2 regions of the Niameybacter sp. genome follow, and region 2 is predicted to be linked to the other one. Evidence: riboswitches for the same ligand, from Rfam matches in the RefSeq annotation. Region 2 holds a riboswitch; the other holds the start of a gene.

Evidence for each region. A riboswitch is a leader RNA that binds a small molecule or an ion and turns the genes downstream of it on or off. The one in region 2 is predicted to bind cobalamin.
Region 1: another riboswitch for cobalamin. It lies ahead of RRY75_RS05635 (cobyric acid synthase); the one in region 2 lies ahead of RRY75_RS09355 (sirohydrochlorin cobaltochelatase).

The regions. Positions count from the first base shown of each region.
Region 1 covers NZ_JAVVQU010000014.1:14,085-21,980, forward strand. The annotation lists gene cobU (bifunctional adenosylcobinamide kinase/adenosylcobinamide-phosphate guanylyltransferase) at 1-283, opposite strand, end outside; gene RRY75_RS05620 (ABC transporter ATP-binding protein) at 298-1,065, opposite strand; gene RRY75_RS05625 (FecCD family ABC transporter permease) at 1,062-2,093, opposite strand; gene RRY75_RS05630 (ABC transporter substrate-binding protein) at 2,097-3,062, opposite strand; gene RRY75_RS05635 (cobyric acid synthase) at 3,100-4,644, opposite strand; cobalamin riboswitch at 4,759-4,933, opposite strand; gene RRY75_RS05640 (CDP-alcohol phosphatidyltransferase family protein) at 4,983-5,543, opposite strand; gene RRY75_RS05645 (DUF1540 domain-containing protein) at 5,686-6,006, opposite strand; gene RRY75_RS05650 (NADH peroxidase) at 6,017-6,559, opposite strand; gene RRY75_RS05655 (single-stranded DNA-binding protein) at 6,725-7,087, opposite strand; gene eutJ (ethanolamine utilization protein EutJ) at 7,280-7,896, opposite strand, start outside.
Region 2 covers NZ_JAVVQU010000030.1:6,409-14,304, forward strand. The annotation lists gene RRY75_RS09350 (sensor domain-containing diguanylate cyclase/phosphohydrolase) at 1-1,724, opposite strand, end outside; cobalamin riboswitch at 1,866-2,053, shown strand; gene RRY75_RS09355 (sirohydrochlorin cobaltochelatase) at 2,182-2,955, shown strand; gene RRY75_RS09360 (energy-coupling factor ABC transporter permease) at 3,009-3,749, shown strand; gene RRY75_RS09365 (energy-coupling factor ABC transporter substrate-binding protein) at 3,753-4,064, shown strand; gene cbiQ (cobalt ECF transporter T component CbiQ) at 4,051-4,827, shown strand; gene RRY75_RS09370 (ATP-binding cassette domain-containing protein) at 4,838-5,713, shown strand; gene RRY75_RS09375 (DUF305 domain-containing protein) at 5,732-6,364, opposite strand; gene RRY75_RS09380 (manganese efflux pump MntP) at 6,500-7,126, opposite strand; gene RRY75_RS09385 (LytR/AlgR family response regulator transcription factor) at 7,382-7,896, opposite strand, start outside.

The sequences.
Region 1 (7,896 bases), on a different contig from region 2:
GATTGCTTACCATTAAGGTCACACAGTCCAGCATGACCACCTTAGACTTTTGAAAATCTGGATGTTCTTCTAAAGTGTTAAATCCTTTGTACTGTTCTAGCGTATGCCAATGAGATGGTCGAGCTTCTTGATGCTTTTTCACTCGATCTTGCATATCTTCATCAAAAGCAATTGAAGTGGCGACATAAAGGACATCACCACCTTCTTGTGCAATATGTTTTTTCACAGATTCTTCGGCATAAGAACTTTTTCCACTACGTGCACCACCTAATACAAGAATCATAAGTTTCCTCCTTATTAATATGCTTTTGGCACTACATAAGTTTGTACTTCATCATGGATGATTTTTAAACGGTGATGATACACTTCTTGTAACACATCGCTTTCTAATACAACTTGTTTTGGACCTGTAAGAAGGACTTCGCCTTCTTTTAAAAGGATAATTTCATCACAATATTGAAATGCTAAATTAAGATCATGCAAAATCATAATGACAGTGAGTTGATGCTTATCTTTAATAGTTTTTAACCGATTTAAAATTTCAATGCTGTTATGCACATCGAGCATAGAGATTGGCTCATCTAAAAGCAGTATGGGTGTTTCTTGAGCAAGTGCACGACCAATAAATACTTTTTGTGCCTCTCCTCCACTTAAATGAAGCATCGAACGCTCCAAAAAACCTTCTAGAGAAAGCTCAGTGATTATGTTGTCAATTACAGCTTGGTCTTCTTTTGTCATATGTCCCATATAATCAAGATAAGGATATCGCCCCATACCAAGCATCTCTTCCACAGTAAAATCAATGTCTCTTGGATTTTCTTGAAAGACAAAGCTACAGTGCTTGGCATACTCTTTTACTTTAAGCGTCGTGACATCTTCATTGTTTAAAAAAACGGTACCCTTCTGAGGTTCAATAATACGCATAATATGTTTGAGTAATGTACTTTTCCCAGCCCCATTAGGACCAATAATGCCATAAATGGTATGTGGCTTAAATGCTAGAGAAATCTGTTTTAAAATATGTTTTTCTCCTACACTATAAGAAAGATTACGAATATGAATCATAATGAACTCCTTTTGCGCTCTTTATAAATTAAGTACATAAAGTATGGGGCGCCAAATAATGATGTAATAATACCCAAGGGTATTTCTGAACTGCTTAGAAGTGCACGGGAAAGGTTGTCACAGCATAAGACAAAAATCATACCCAATAATCCTGTAATAGGTAAGGTTCTTTGATAGTTTGCACCAAAAACAAGACGTACCATATGTGGAATAATAAGCCCCACAAATCCTATAGTCCCCGTAAAGCAAACAGTTGTAGCAACCAAAAGGCTACTTAACACAAGAAAGAGTCTTCTCAGTTTACCTACATCTACTCCCATAGCCTTTGCAGCATCTTCACCCATAAGCAGTAAGTTAAGCTCCTTTCGATAAAAAAAGAAACAACTTAAAATAGGAAAAGTAATGAATCCAAGTAGAAAAACACGACTATAGGATGCACCACTTAAAGATCCCATTCCCCAAGCAAACAAAGTTAAGTTCTTGTTGTCTGAGTAAGTTCTAAGTAAAGACAAGACAGCAGAAAAGAAATAGTTAATAGCGAGTCCTGAAAGAAGTAAACGTACAGTAGGCGTTTTACCCTTTGTTCCTGCTAAAGAAGTCACTAAGATATTCGCTATAAGTGCGCCAACAAAAGCATAGATTGGTGAGAATCCTCCTAGCATAAAGCCAATACCTGCCCCTAATGAAGCACCTGATGAAATACCTAACATAAAGGGATCTGCCATATCATTCTTAAAAAGTGCTTGGTAAATAGCACCTGTTACAGCTAAGTTAATGCCTGTTAAAAGAGCCATTAAAATACGAGGAATACGCAGCTGAAAAATAATATTCAGCTGCCCCTCGTCTAAAGTTTCAATATAACCCTCCCCAAGTAAGCGATAAAATAGGATTTTGCACACTTCAAAAGGAGGAATTTTAGAAACGCCAATGGCGATAGAACTTATTGCAAGCACTAGCGTTATAAGGGCTAACAAGCCATAAATCTTATAAAAGGTCTTAGGCTGACTAGGCTTTTTTAGGCTGATCATAGACTATTCCATTTCTGGGTTAATAATTTTTGCAAGGGCTACAAAGGCTTCTGCAAGGCGTGGACCTTGTCTTGAAATCATATCTTGATTAATTTCATAAATATGACCTTCTTGTACAGCTGTTAAATCTTTATAGAAGTCTGTTGTCTCCATCCCCTCTTTGATACCATTACCTGCTGGTACAATAATCATTTCTGGATTACCTTCTACGATTTTCTCTTTAGAAATACTCCAACCCTCTACATCTTGTGCAATGTTTTCCCCACCCGCAAGACGAATCATTTCACCAATGAAAGTATCACCTCCTGCAGTTGAGTCACTATCGCCATACCATACGGCATAATATACACGAGGCTTTTCTTCCTTGTTTAGGGCATTCACCTTTTTAATAGTTTCTTCAATTTGTGTGCGCATGCCTTCAACTACTATTTTTGCCTCTTCTGTACAACCTACTAAAAGACCAATATTTTCAATAGCAGAGTAAGTACCTTCAAAGTTTTCTTGTTCATTTAAGAAAGCAACAGGAATATTAATTTCTCTTAATTTAGCAATAACTTCATCTGAAACATGTGTAGAAGCCACAACTAAGTCAGGTTGTAAGGCAACGATTGTTTCTACATTTGGATTAGAAGTCCCTCCTACATCTGTTGCATCTTGAATAGTTTCTGGATAGTTACAATATTTTGTGCGACCAACGACTTTATCACTTATTCCGAGTGCGCCTAAAATCTCGGTTGTACTTGGAGCTAAAGAAACAATTTTTTGTGGTTCTTCATTTAACGTAATAGTTGTACCCGTAGAGTCTACAATGCTTACTGGGTAAGCCACATCTTTTGCTACTTCGGATGACTCAGGTGCTGCTTCTTCAGATATGAGTACTTTTTCTGGTGTAGGTTGTGGGCTTGAGCACCCTACTATACTCATACAACTTGCAATAATTAAAGCTTGTAAAAATTTTCTTCTTTTCATGTTAATGTCCTCCTCAGGATGTAATTTAGAATATGATTTAGGATTCAAACAAAATATGGCGGATAGCTTCTAAGTCTAAGCTATCTCTTAAAACGTTAGCCAATTGGCTATATTGACTTTCTTTAAAAGCGTGATAGTCGGTATGCATACTTCCTGAAAGTCTAATGGTATTCTCACCTAAGCCTTTTCTTAGGGCTAATGCATTAAGAAATGGTAGGGTAAATCCCAATTTGTCAAAAATCCCATGAATATAAGTACCATATACTAAGGCATCTGGGTCATGGTACCCTTCAATGCGATGGTCTTGGATACCTAATGATTCATGGAGTACTACAAAAGGTATAAGGCATGCATCTTTCCAGATGGTTTGCCCCATATGGATTTCATATCCCTCTATCGGTTGATTTAAGCAATCTTTAAGAGGTCCTTGGGCACTTATAATTTTCCCCTTTACTTGAGTCATCGTCTTTTCTGTCTCAAACTGCGTATCAAGAGGTAAAAGACCTAAGCCCTCAACTTGTTCCACTGCGCTTTCTATAAGACTTGGATTATAAAGATGTCGTCCAAGCATTTGATAACCACCACAAATACCAAAGATTGTTTTACCTAATGCTTTAAGTTTGTTTAAAACCGGAGCAAAACCTGATTCTTTTAAAAAGTTTAAATCATCAATAGTATTTTTAGAACCTGGTAAAATGACTAAATCTGCATCCTCTAACTCATAAGCATGCGTCGCATAACTTACGGATACACCTTCTAAGGCAAATAGACGGTTAAAGTCTGTAAAGTTAGAAAGGTGAGGTAACCGAATAATTTTAATGACCAATTGCTCCGTCGTCATAGTAGGACGTGTATCTAATACTGTACTGACACTATCCTCATCTTCTAAGTCTAACTTGAAGTAAGGAACAACCCCTAAAACAGGAATATGAATAATATCTTCTAGCATTTTAAGGCCGGGTTTTAAAATCTCGATATCACCTCTAAACTTATTGATAATAACCCCTTTGACTCGTTTACGCTCTTCTTCGGATAAAAGCATAATCGTCCCAACTAGAGAGGCAAATACACCACCTTTGTCAATATCACCAATTAAGATAACAGGGGCATCAATAAGTTCTGCCATTCCCATATTGACTAAGTCGCCAGCACGTAAATTAATTTCAGCTGGACTTCCAGCCCCTTCTAATACAACTACGTCATAGTCTTCTTCTAACTTTTCATAAAGGACTTTAAGCCTTGACTTTAGTTCTGGCTTGAACTGCTGGTAGGCCATAGCTGTCATGTCTTTAAAGACCTCACCTTCAATAATATATTGGGCCTTCATATCTCCAGTAGGCTTAATCAAAATAGGATTCATAAGTACATGAGGCTTAATCCCTGCGGCTTCTGCCTGCATGACTTGTGCTCTTCCCATTTCTTTTCCATCTTCTGTAATATAAGAATTAAGACTCATATTCTGAGATTTAAAAGGTGCAACACGGTAACCATCTTCATAAAAAATACGGCAAAGCCCTGCCACTAAAACACTTTTTCCAACTGATGAAGCAGTTCCTTGAAACATTGCTCTAGGTTTATGCATACGAACCTCCTGTTATAAAATACAATAAAAAAAGTTAGCAGAATATTCTCTCTGCTAACTTAGATAGTCGTATAGAATCAACGTGTAAAAGCATACGTCTTTCCCTCCGAAAGAATACGTTTAACGCATAAGGCAGGTCTCCTGGCTCGTAGTTCATCCTCCGGTGGCCTTACCATAAGTGTTCCTTACAGTGGCATGTTCACCTTCGTCCCTAGTAACAGTAGCGGGGGCTGCAGCTCTTAACTTTCCCTATTAAGCTTTTTCAAGCACCTTATGCGTGTTATTATTTTTATTGTCGGCTTATCATGACATAATTTGACAAGCTTGTCAAGTATGTATTATTGTTGATGCATCCGTATAAAGATAATCATATAGCGAATAAATGCAAAAATTAAAACAACCATAGTGGTCAAAATTAGCCCCTCAGCAACTCTACTGCTTAAAGAAGGTATAGCAATTAAAGTAATCATCGCCAAATAGAAAACAGCTGTTGAAACTTTTCCGTACCAAAGCGCACCATCTAATTTTTTTCCTTCACGATAGAGAATAAGGCAACTCAATCCTTGTGTAACTTCCTTAATGATAAAGATAAGCGTAAGGAGTAACATACCTTTAAAACGAAAAACAAGACAAACTATAATGGCAGCCTGAGTAAGTTTGTCAGCTACAGGGTCAATAAACTTGCCCAGTTCAGTGATTTGATGAAACCTTCTTGCTACAAAACCATCTAGAAAATCTGTTAGACCCGATAAAATCATAAGTCCTGCTGCTACTAAATAGTCTGTTGTGGTAGTAGCTGTTACATATCGCCATATAAAAATTGGAATAATACAAAGCCTTATATAACTTAATATATTGGGAATACTTAAGGCCTCTTCTAAAGCTTTTTGTTTCTTCATCTCTAACTCCCCTTTTAATATATTCCTTATCTTTAAAGTTTATACATTGATTTAAATAAGCTTATTATTACAGTATAAAAGGTATTCTAAAAGTTATCAAGTAGTACACGATAACGCCTAGAATACCTCTATTAAAATCTCTTTAAAGGGTTTTAAAACTAGAACAGCATGTTTCTATATAAACGGTTGCATGCCCAGAGTCTTCAACATCAATACAATCTAATGTACATTGATGATTTTTGTGATGCATACAGGATGCAACTGTACAACTTACAGCCTCACAACAAGATTTATATGTGGTGTGTTCAGCTAAGTTGCTATAGGCATCTTCACTTAAAAAGGTGCCACAACATGTGGCTTGGTCAATTATTGCACCTTGTCCACCAATCGCTACGCATTCGGCATAGCAAGTTTTATCTTTGTTGTAGGAACAGGTATTTACACTACAGCGTACTTTTGTCATATGAATCCTCCTAGCTAAAATAGCGGTCTAATAAGCCTTTAAAGGCACAACCATGTCGTGCTTCATCTTTTGCCATTTCGTGCACAGCATCATGAATAGCATCCAAGTTCTGCGCTTTGGCGAGTGTTGCCAATTTCTTTTTGCCATCACAAGCACCAAACTCGGCTTCAACACGCACTTGTAAGTTAGATTTTGTATCTGCTTTAACCACTTCACCTAAAAGTTCAGCGAATAAAGAAGCATGTGTAGCTTCTTCGTAAGCAATGCGTTTATAAGCCTCTGCAACTTCAGGATAACCTTCACGGTCTGCTTGGCGACTCATAGCTAAGTACATGCCGACTTCTGTACATTCACCCATAAAGTTAGCACGTAATCCTTCAATAATCTCAGGGTCAACCCCTCCGGCTACACCAATGCGATGTTCATCTGCCCAAGCAAGTTGTTCACCTAGGGCTTCAAATTTGCTTGCAGGCGCATTACAAATTGGACATTTTTCTGGTGGTGTATCTCCTTCGTGGATATAGCCACAAATTGTACAAACGTATTTTTTCATTTGTAAGCCTCCTTAATGTAGTATTAACATTTTTTAGTATGCCCCATACCTTTAGTCTTATACTAGACATAACTCGTTATTCCCAATAAGTTATAAAGAAAATGATTGCGTTTGTATCGCGCTAAGCGAGCATTAAGCGACTTAGTTTATTAATAGTTGGGCCCCTTATACATTCGTATCTGAAGAAGCCGCCACCTCTTCTACTGTGCGTTTTTTAGCTCCTCCAACAAACTGAAAGTCTTCTAATAAAACCCGTGTACTATAGACTTTTTCACCTTCTTTATTTAAATAAGAATCCGTGATGATTTTTCCACAAACAATAAGTGCTGTTCCCTTATTTGCATATTCAGCAAGTATCTTAGCATTTTTTCTAAAAGCAACCACCTCGATAAAATACGTTCTTTCTTCTTTTTTACACTTTTTGTCATGCACCGCCAATGTGAAATGGACATAGGGCGTCTTTGTATCTTTTCCTTCTTTGAGTACTAACTCTTGCGTTAAATTGCCTAGTAAATTGACTTGATTCATAAAAACCTCCTATTTTTTTAAAGAGTATAGACAGCATCTAAGCATTTATACAAGATTTCTTTTAAAATATATAATATATTTTATTGATTTTATACTTTGTTTTATAGTTTTATTATAAAATGCAAATAACTTTAAAACATGATAATGAAAAAGAGCAACTCTTAGTTTTTACTTTGAGTTGCTCTTTTTATATTAATTATAAGTTTTTTCCGGTGTAAAGGCTTCACAACTCATAGCAATACCTGTTGGTGTAATGAGAAGAGGGTTTGAAGGCTTTACAGTTCTAATACCTACTGTTTTTTCAAAAATAGTTTCCATACCTGGCAAGCAGCATGTTCCCCCACACAAATAAATAGTATCAATGTGATAACCCGCAATATGATTTTTGACAATAGTAGCCATTTTTTCAATAACTGCTTTCACACTTCCTAATATTTCTTTTTGATGAGCGGGGTCTTTCTTAAAAGCTTCCGCCTCCTCTATAGCAAGATGATGACTTCCAGCTAAAACTAAAGTAAGGTGTGTCCCTCCTGTTGCTTCATCTGCTACATATACAACTTGGTCTTGTTTAAAGATAGAAAGGCCTGTCGTACCACCTCCAATATCCACTACTGCACCATCGGTAATTTTAAGAACATTATTGGCTGCCGTAGGTTCATCAAGCACTTCACTGACTTCCATCTCAGCGCCCTCTATGACATAACGATGGGTCTTAATACTAGATTCTGTTCCAGGAGGCATAGCAATCGATGCTTTGAGTAGTTTCACACCAAGCCTTAATTCTAATTTTTCTTTTAAAGTTTTGACTA
Region 2 (7,896 bases):
ATTTCTGGGTCAAACTGAGTAGCTGCACACCTTTTTAACTCTTCACAAGCCTGCTCAGGACTCATTATTTCCTTATATATACGTCTTTTTGTCATTACATCATACGCATCTACTACATTTATAATCCTTGCCATAAGAGGTATTTCTTTCTCTTTTAAACCTAGAGGATATCCTTTTCCATCCCATCGCTCATGATGTGTCAAAACATTTTTAGCTACACTTATAAGCTCACCTGATGCATTAATGATACGATACCCTTTTTCTGCATGCATCTTTAAAACTTCAAATTCTTCATTTACCAATCTGTCTGCTTTGAGTAAAAGTTCTTCTGGCATAGTAATCTTACCAATATCATGCAATTCTGCACTCAATGCTAGCTCGTCTAAGTCTTCATCCTTAAGTTGCATAGCTCTCCCTACTGCTAGTGCATGCTGCACAACTCTTGTTGCATGTTCATTTATTTCCATATTCTTTTCTTCTAAACTTTTTCTCAATGTAGTAAGCATGGAACTTTTCATACTCTTTGTTTCTAAAAGCTTTTTACGATATACCTTTTCTTCTACTTTCCTAATATAATCATATATATCTTCTTCTAAATCATATTTAACAACTTCACCTAGCGCAATGCTTAAATTAATAAATTTCTTCTCATTAGCATTACATGCTCTCAAAATCTCTTCTATCATTTTTTCACATAGTGCTTCTGAACAATTAGGTATGAGTATAAAAAACTCATCCCCACCCCAGCGAAAAATATGACCTTTATTAGCACAAGTTTGATTTAATACTTTAGCAATATCTTTTAGCAATTCATCTCCTTCTAAATGTCCTAATGTATCATTTACCAGCTTTAGTCCATTTACATCTCCCATAATCATTCCCAATGGTAAATATTCTTTCCTATGGTAATACTTAATTTTTTCTTCAAAGCTATAACGGTTATACAGTCCTGTTAAAGTATCTGTTTCACTAATATATTTTAACTTTTCCTCAAATATTTTCTTATCTGTAATATCTCTAGACAGACCTACTATCCCCCATACTTCTCCTTTTTCATCTAATACAGGTACCTTTGTATTCTCTTCTATCAAAAGCCCTCCGTCTTCTTGTATAATGGTATGTTCATACTTTTGCGGCACCTTATCTGTTATAACTCGCTGATCAGATTCAATAAATTCTCTTGCTACTTGTTCATCTTGATATATTTCTAAATCTGTCTTTCCTTCTATTTCATAAATACCTCTTTGGTTATAGTAGCTTTCAAAGGCCTTATTATACCCTAAAAAATGACTTTTCTTATCTTTGTAGAAGATAGTCTCTGGAAGTGCATCTATAATAGTCCTAAGAATATCTTTTCTGCTTCTAATCTCCTTTTCCCGCTCCTTATGCTCACTAATATCAAAAACAACGCCTGCTACAGCCACTACTTTTTTATCTTTATTGGGAATAGGAAACAAAGTGCATTCTAAGTATCGCCCTTTGATTAGTTGCCCTGTTTTATACACCTTACCGCTCTCTACACATCTCATAAGATCTTGATAATATTGTTCTGCTATATCTGTTGACAATGCATCTTTATAACGTTTACCCACCATATCATTAGCTTTCTTATCATACATTTCTTCGTAATGTTTATTTATAAATAAGACCGTTGAATCTATTCTTGTAATCCAAGTAGGCCATGGAATATTTTCTAAAAATGCTTGGTAAATTTCTTCTAACACGCTTAGTCTCCTCCTAATGATATCTACTTACTCATAATCCCTTCTTATTAGTATACCATATTTACTCATTACAAGAAAAAGTACATGCTTAATCATTTTTTCCCTTTCTATTAGATATAATTTCTCCATTCTTGTCATATATTAAAACAAAGCATTTTAGGCGCTTACTCAGCTTAAAAGGGAAATGTGTGACACACTGCAGCCCCCGCTACTGTAGACGAGGACTAACTGTTCAAAGCTTTGCTTAACCACTGTACACTTAGTATGGGAAGGTGAACAAGTTAGGATGATTCGTCAGCCAGGAGACCTACCTAAAATGAAACATTACTCTTTCGGTGGGAAAGGCGGTAATATGTATTTTGTGTACTTTTCATGCGCATTTTTTACATATAACCCCTTAGGGGTTTTTTTATTACCTAAATTCCTTTATTTCATTTTGCATAAGGAGTGTTGCACCATGGCAAAAAGGGCTCTACTTGTTGTAAGTTTTGGAACTACCTTTGAAGATACTCGAAAAAAAACAATAGAAAAATGTGAACAAGATTTACAAAATGCTTTTTCTGACTATGCCTTTTTTAGAGCATATACGTCTCAGATGATTATTAACAAATTAGCTACTCGTGACCAGCTTATTATTCCTAACCCATCTCAAGCTCTTACTCAAATTTATAAAGCTGGCTATACCGAAGTGCTTATTCAAACATTACATATTATTTGTGGAAATGAATATCACAAACTCCTTAAAGACATCAAAAACTTCAAAAGTAAATTTCATATTTTAAGCCTAGGGCGTCCTCTTCTTACTACGATAGAGGATTACAAGCAAGTTGTTACTGCTACACTGGCTTACCTTCCTTCTTTAAAAGACAAAGAAGCTCTTGTTTTTATGGGACATGGAACATCTCATCCAAACTTTTCAGCGTATTGCGCACTTGAATATATGTTTCAACAGACTAACAGCAACATTTACATTGGCACTGTAGAAGGCTATCCTACAATTACAGAGGTACTCCCTAAGTTACTCAAAAATAAAACTCAAGTAGCTTATCTAATCCCATTTATGTTGGTAGCAGGTGACCATGCACTTCATGATATGTCTGGATGTGAGCCAAATACTTGGCAAAACATTCTCCTTAATCATCATATCAAACCTTCTATACGCTTACATGGCCTAGGTGAAAACCCTCAAATTCGTCAACTTTTTATTTCTCATGCAAAAGAAGCCCTATAGGCATTCATTTTAATTAAGTATTTTATCTATCACTTATAAAAGGAGATGAAAGTATGACTAAAAGATTAATGATTTTTGCTATGTTTTGCTTTGTATCAGGTCTTGTCACCTTAGATACACAGTCCATGCATATTATGGAGGGATTTCTACCTGTTGGCTGGAGTATCTCTTGGAGTATTATTTCTCTTCCATTCTTTATAGCTGGACTGCTCTCTCTTAAGAAAATTATTGCAGAAGATAAGCAAAATAAGTTACTTCTTGCCATGGTAGGGGCTTTCGCTTTTATCCTTTCTGCACTGAAAATTCCTTCTGTAACAGGTAGTTGTTCTCACGCTACCGGCATAGGGTTAGGTGCTATCTTACTTGGTCCTACAGTCATGGTTGTAGTAGGTGCTATTGTGCTTCTTTTTCAAGCTTTATTGCTTGCACATGGTGGTATTACAACATTGGGTGCCAATGTATTTTCTATGGCAATTGTAGGTCCTTTTGTTGCTTACTTCATCTATAAGCTCATCTCCAAAACAAAAGCGCCTCGTTGGCTTGCTATTTTTCTAGCTGCCACTTTAGGCGACTTACTTACCTATGTAATGACTTCCTTCCAATTAGCATTAGCCTTCCCCAGCTCCACAACTGGATTTACTGGTTCCTTATTAGAGTTTTTAAGTATTTTTGCCCTTACTCAACTACCTCTTGCTATTAGTGAAGGCTTATTAACTGTAGTAGTCATTAATGTCTTACAAAAATATAGCAACGAAGGTCTCATTCATTTGGGCAGATTAAAAAAGGAGGTTTAATTCATGCCATCATCTAAGAAATCTTTTCCTATTAATTTTATTCTTATTTTACTTGTTATCATCTTGAGTTTTATGCCTCTTTTCCTTGTTAAAGATGCTGAATTTGGTGGAGCTGATGGGGAAGCTGAAAATATGATTACAGTCATCAATGCAAACTATGAACCATGGTTTGAGCCTCTCATAGAACCTGCTAGTGGTGAAATAGAAAGTCTTCTCTTCGCCCTTCAAGCTGCTATAGGCGCAAGTGTACTTGCCTATGGATTTGGCTATCTGCATGGAAAAAGTAAGGAATTAAAAAGCAATGAAGGCCATTGACCAATATGCTTATCACTCACCGCTTCGCAAGTTTGACCCTCTACAAAAAAGTTTATTTTGTTTTCTTATACTTTTTACATGCCTAATAGCACATTCACTTTTTGTATTTATAAGTGTGACTATACTTATGGGGTGCCTCACTATTTTCAAGGGACGCACCTCTTTTAGACTTTATTGTACACTCTTGTCTATCCCACTTACCTTTTTAATACTCAGTTTACTTACTTTGCTCTTTGATTTTTCCACAGATAACACTATTTTTTTATGGTCTATCCACATTTTTTATGCTTATATGGGGATAACCATTACTAGTATAAACACTTGTATTTTTCTATTCTTCAAGGTACTTGCTAGTATAAGTTGTCTATACTTCTTATGTCTCTCAACTCCTATAAATGATATCCTACGTGTATTTGAAAAATGGCATTGCCCAACCCTACTTATTGAGTTGATGGCACTTATCTATCGCTTTATTTTTGTGCTCATAGATATAGCCTCTACTATGTATACTGCTCAGGTAGCAAGGTTGGGGTATCAAGGCTTTCGCATCGGATTACGTTCATTTGGAATCCTTCTTAGTTCATTGCTTGTACGCACATTAAAAATGAATCATGCTTTATATACTGCTCTAGAATGTAGAGGTTATACAGGTTCCCTACAAACTTTGCACGAAGACTATTATCAATCCTTCTCCTACCTCTACTTCTTTCTCATAGAAGGTATACTCATTATACTAATCGTTATAGAATCTATTTTATTTTAGGAGGTTTTATATGGATACATCCTACATCATGGAAACCCAATCCCTCTCCTTTTACTATCCTGACGGCACACTTGCTTTACACGATGTATGCCTTCATCTCGAGCAAGGTAAGGTTACAGGTATATTAGGAGGCAATGGCGCTGGCAAATCTACTCTTTTCTTACTTTTAAATGGTATCTTAAAACCTACTTCCGGTCATGTATTATATAGAGGGTTACCTATTAATTATACTTCTAAAGGTCTTTATCAACTTCGTCAATCTGTTGGCATTGTCTTTCAAGACCCTGATACTCAACTTTTTTCCGCTAGCGTCTATGAAGATGTCTCTTTTGGTGTCTTAAATTTAGGTATTGAAGAACAACAAGCTCGTATTCGTATTGAACAGGCTCTTAAACAAACAGGTACTTATGACCTACGTCAAAGGCCTACTCATAGTTTAAGTTATGGTCAAAAGAAACGTGTTGCCTTAGCAGGAATCATTGCTATGGAGCCTTCTATTTTAATTCTAGATGAACCAACTGCCGGTTTGGATCCACAAGGTGTACAAGAAATCATATCTCTTATAGAACTACTTAAACAAGATCTTAATATGGCTATCATCATAGCTACTCATGATATGAACTTAGTTCCTCTTTGTTGTGATTTTCTTTACCTTTTAAAATGTGGGAACATCTGTCATTCTGGAACTGTCTCAGAAATTTTTGCTAACCCTGAGGCCCTATTCTCTACAGGACTATGTCTTCCCCATATAGGTCAGCTTATGAATACCCTTAAAGATGTAGACCATATACCCATTATAGGTTTACCTGTTACCGTAAACTCTGCACATCAAACTTTACAAGAACTCCTTCTATCCAAAAAGGACTGCTCCCTTAACCTTAAATAGGTTAGGAACAGTTCTTTTTTAGATTCTAATTTCGCGTGCTAATTTTTGCAAATAGGGAATTTCTTTAGTATGTCTTTCTATGATTTTTTGTGCAATTTCTTGTACCTCTACATTGGGTGTATACTTGAGAATATTTTGAGCCATTTTAATAATTCCCTCATTGTAGCAAATCATTTGTAACAAGAATATACGATCTACATTTTCATCTTCTACCTTTTGTAAGTCCTCCATCATTGTCTCTAGTGTCTCTTTAAAGACAACTAAATACTCAGCTTCTTTTAAATCATCTTCTACCTTTTGCTCCTTGAGTTTAATTCTTAGTTCTTCCATCTTCTTCATCTCTTCTGCATTACGCTTACGCATACTCCGCCCTACCTGGCGAATAATTTGGTTATCCCCATGGTCCATTACATTTTGGGCTAAGGCAGACCCTGCCTTATAATACGCTAACATTTGTTCTACATAATCTAAGGTAGCATCCTCTTCATCAGACGACTTATCCATGTCTTTTCTCATTGTTTTCAAAATGACAGTCTGTTGCTTTTTATAGGCACCTGGATTTTCTGGTGGCCTTTCTTGTGCCTGCAAAGAACTTACCAACATTAAACATAGACATACTACCATATAACTTTGTAGGATAAGTCTTTTCATAGTGTTCTCTCCTTCTTGCACTTATTCTTTTTTATTATTCGCAAGAAGTGATTTTGTATACTAAGGACTTCACTTTAATGTTAATAAATAATACAAAAGGCTCTTTTATCATCCTAGATAAAAGAACCTTTTGTATTAAAATAAAGCTTTAAAAGCAAGTAAAATTAAAATTGTTCCACCCAAAAGCTCCGACTTACTTCCTAATAGATCGCCAAACTTTTTACCTATAAATATTGCAGCTAAACTACAAATTGCTGTTGTAAGCGTGATGATTCCTGCCGCTGATAATATCTCTACTTGCATTACACTAAATCCTATACCTACTGCAAAAGCATCAATACTCGTTGCAATAGCCTGGATAAATATCATCTTATAAGTTAGTTGCTTACTCTCTTCTAATTTACCTTCGCCTATAGCCATTTCTTCTTCTGTTATTGTTTCTTCTTGGCCTAATCCTTTAGCTCCTATTGCTTCCTTTTCTTTTCTGAGATGAAGTATGCCATCTCTAAGCATTTTCCCACCAATAACCCCTAGAATAACAAATATAAGTAGGCTAGCATATTGACTAATAACATCTGCAAAAAGTCCCCCTGCAAAATAACCAATGAGAGGCATCAATCCTTGAAACACTCCAAATAGAATAGGCATTGCATAGATTTTTGCCTTTCCTGCCTCTTTATACACCATGCCATTGGTCATAGAAACAGCTACCGCGTCCATACTTAAGCCAATTCCTATTAAAATAATTTCTAAAAGTCCCATCTATTCTCTCCTCTTTCTCTAAATTGAGAGAGTTATACTTATCTTCTCCCAAAATAAAAGACTCATGTATGGCAAAAATACCATACATGAGTCTTGTTCATTAAGGCAAACCAGATTACAGTGTAATCATTATGTTGACTTGCCACTTATTTTGTAAATAAGCAAACTACTCCCTCACGAAGTTATATTTATTATAATTCATAAACTTGCGTCCGTCAATTTCTTAACTTTTCATGTATGACCTTGTTCATTTTATCATAAAAATAACTTTTTAATTTCTTCGTACTTTTCTCCTGTAATAAGAGCATCCTTATCTAAGTCTTTAAATCTTACAATGTAGGTCCATCTTCCATATGGAGAAATCTTAGTAATTTGAGAAAGATTAATAATATAAGACTTATGACTTCTTATAAATTGCTCTGGGTCTAGCTTCTCTTCCACTTCTGTCAAGCTTGCTGATGTTATAAAAGCATCTTTTAGTGTATAGATAACCGTATTACTATCTTCTCTTTGAACAAGGATAATATCTTTGATGTTCACAAAACTCATACTCTCCTTACCCTTTACCAAAAGCTTTTCTAAGCCTTTTTCATAGCGTACAATCTTATCCATACTACTTGCTTGCTTGGGTTCTTGTAGTGCCTTAATGCGCTCTAATGTATGGGTAACACGTTCTACGTTAAAAGGTTTCACTAGATAGTCAAAGGCATAGACTTCAAAGGCTTCTGGCATGTATTCACAATGTGCTGTTGCAAAGATAAGCTTAGTCT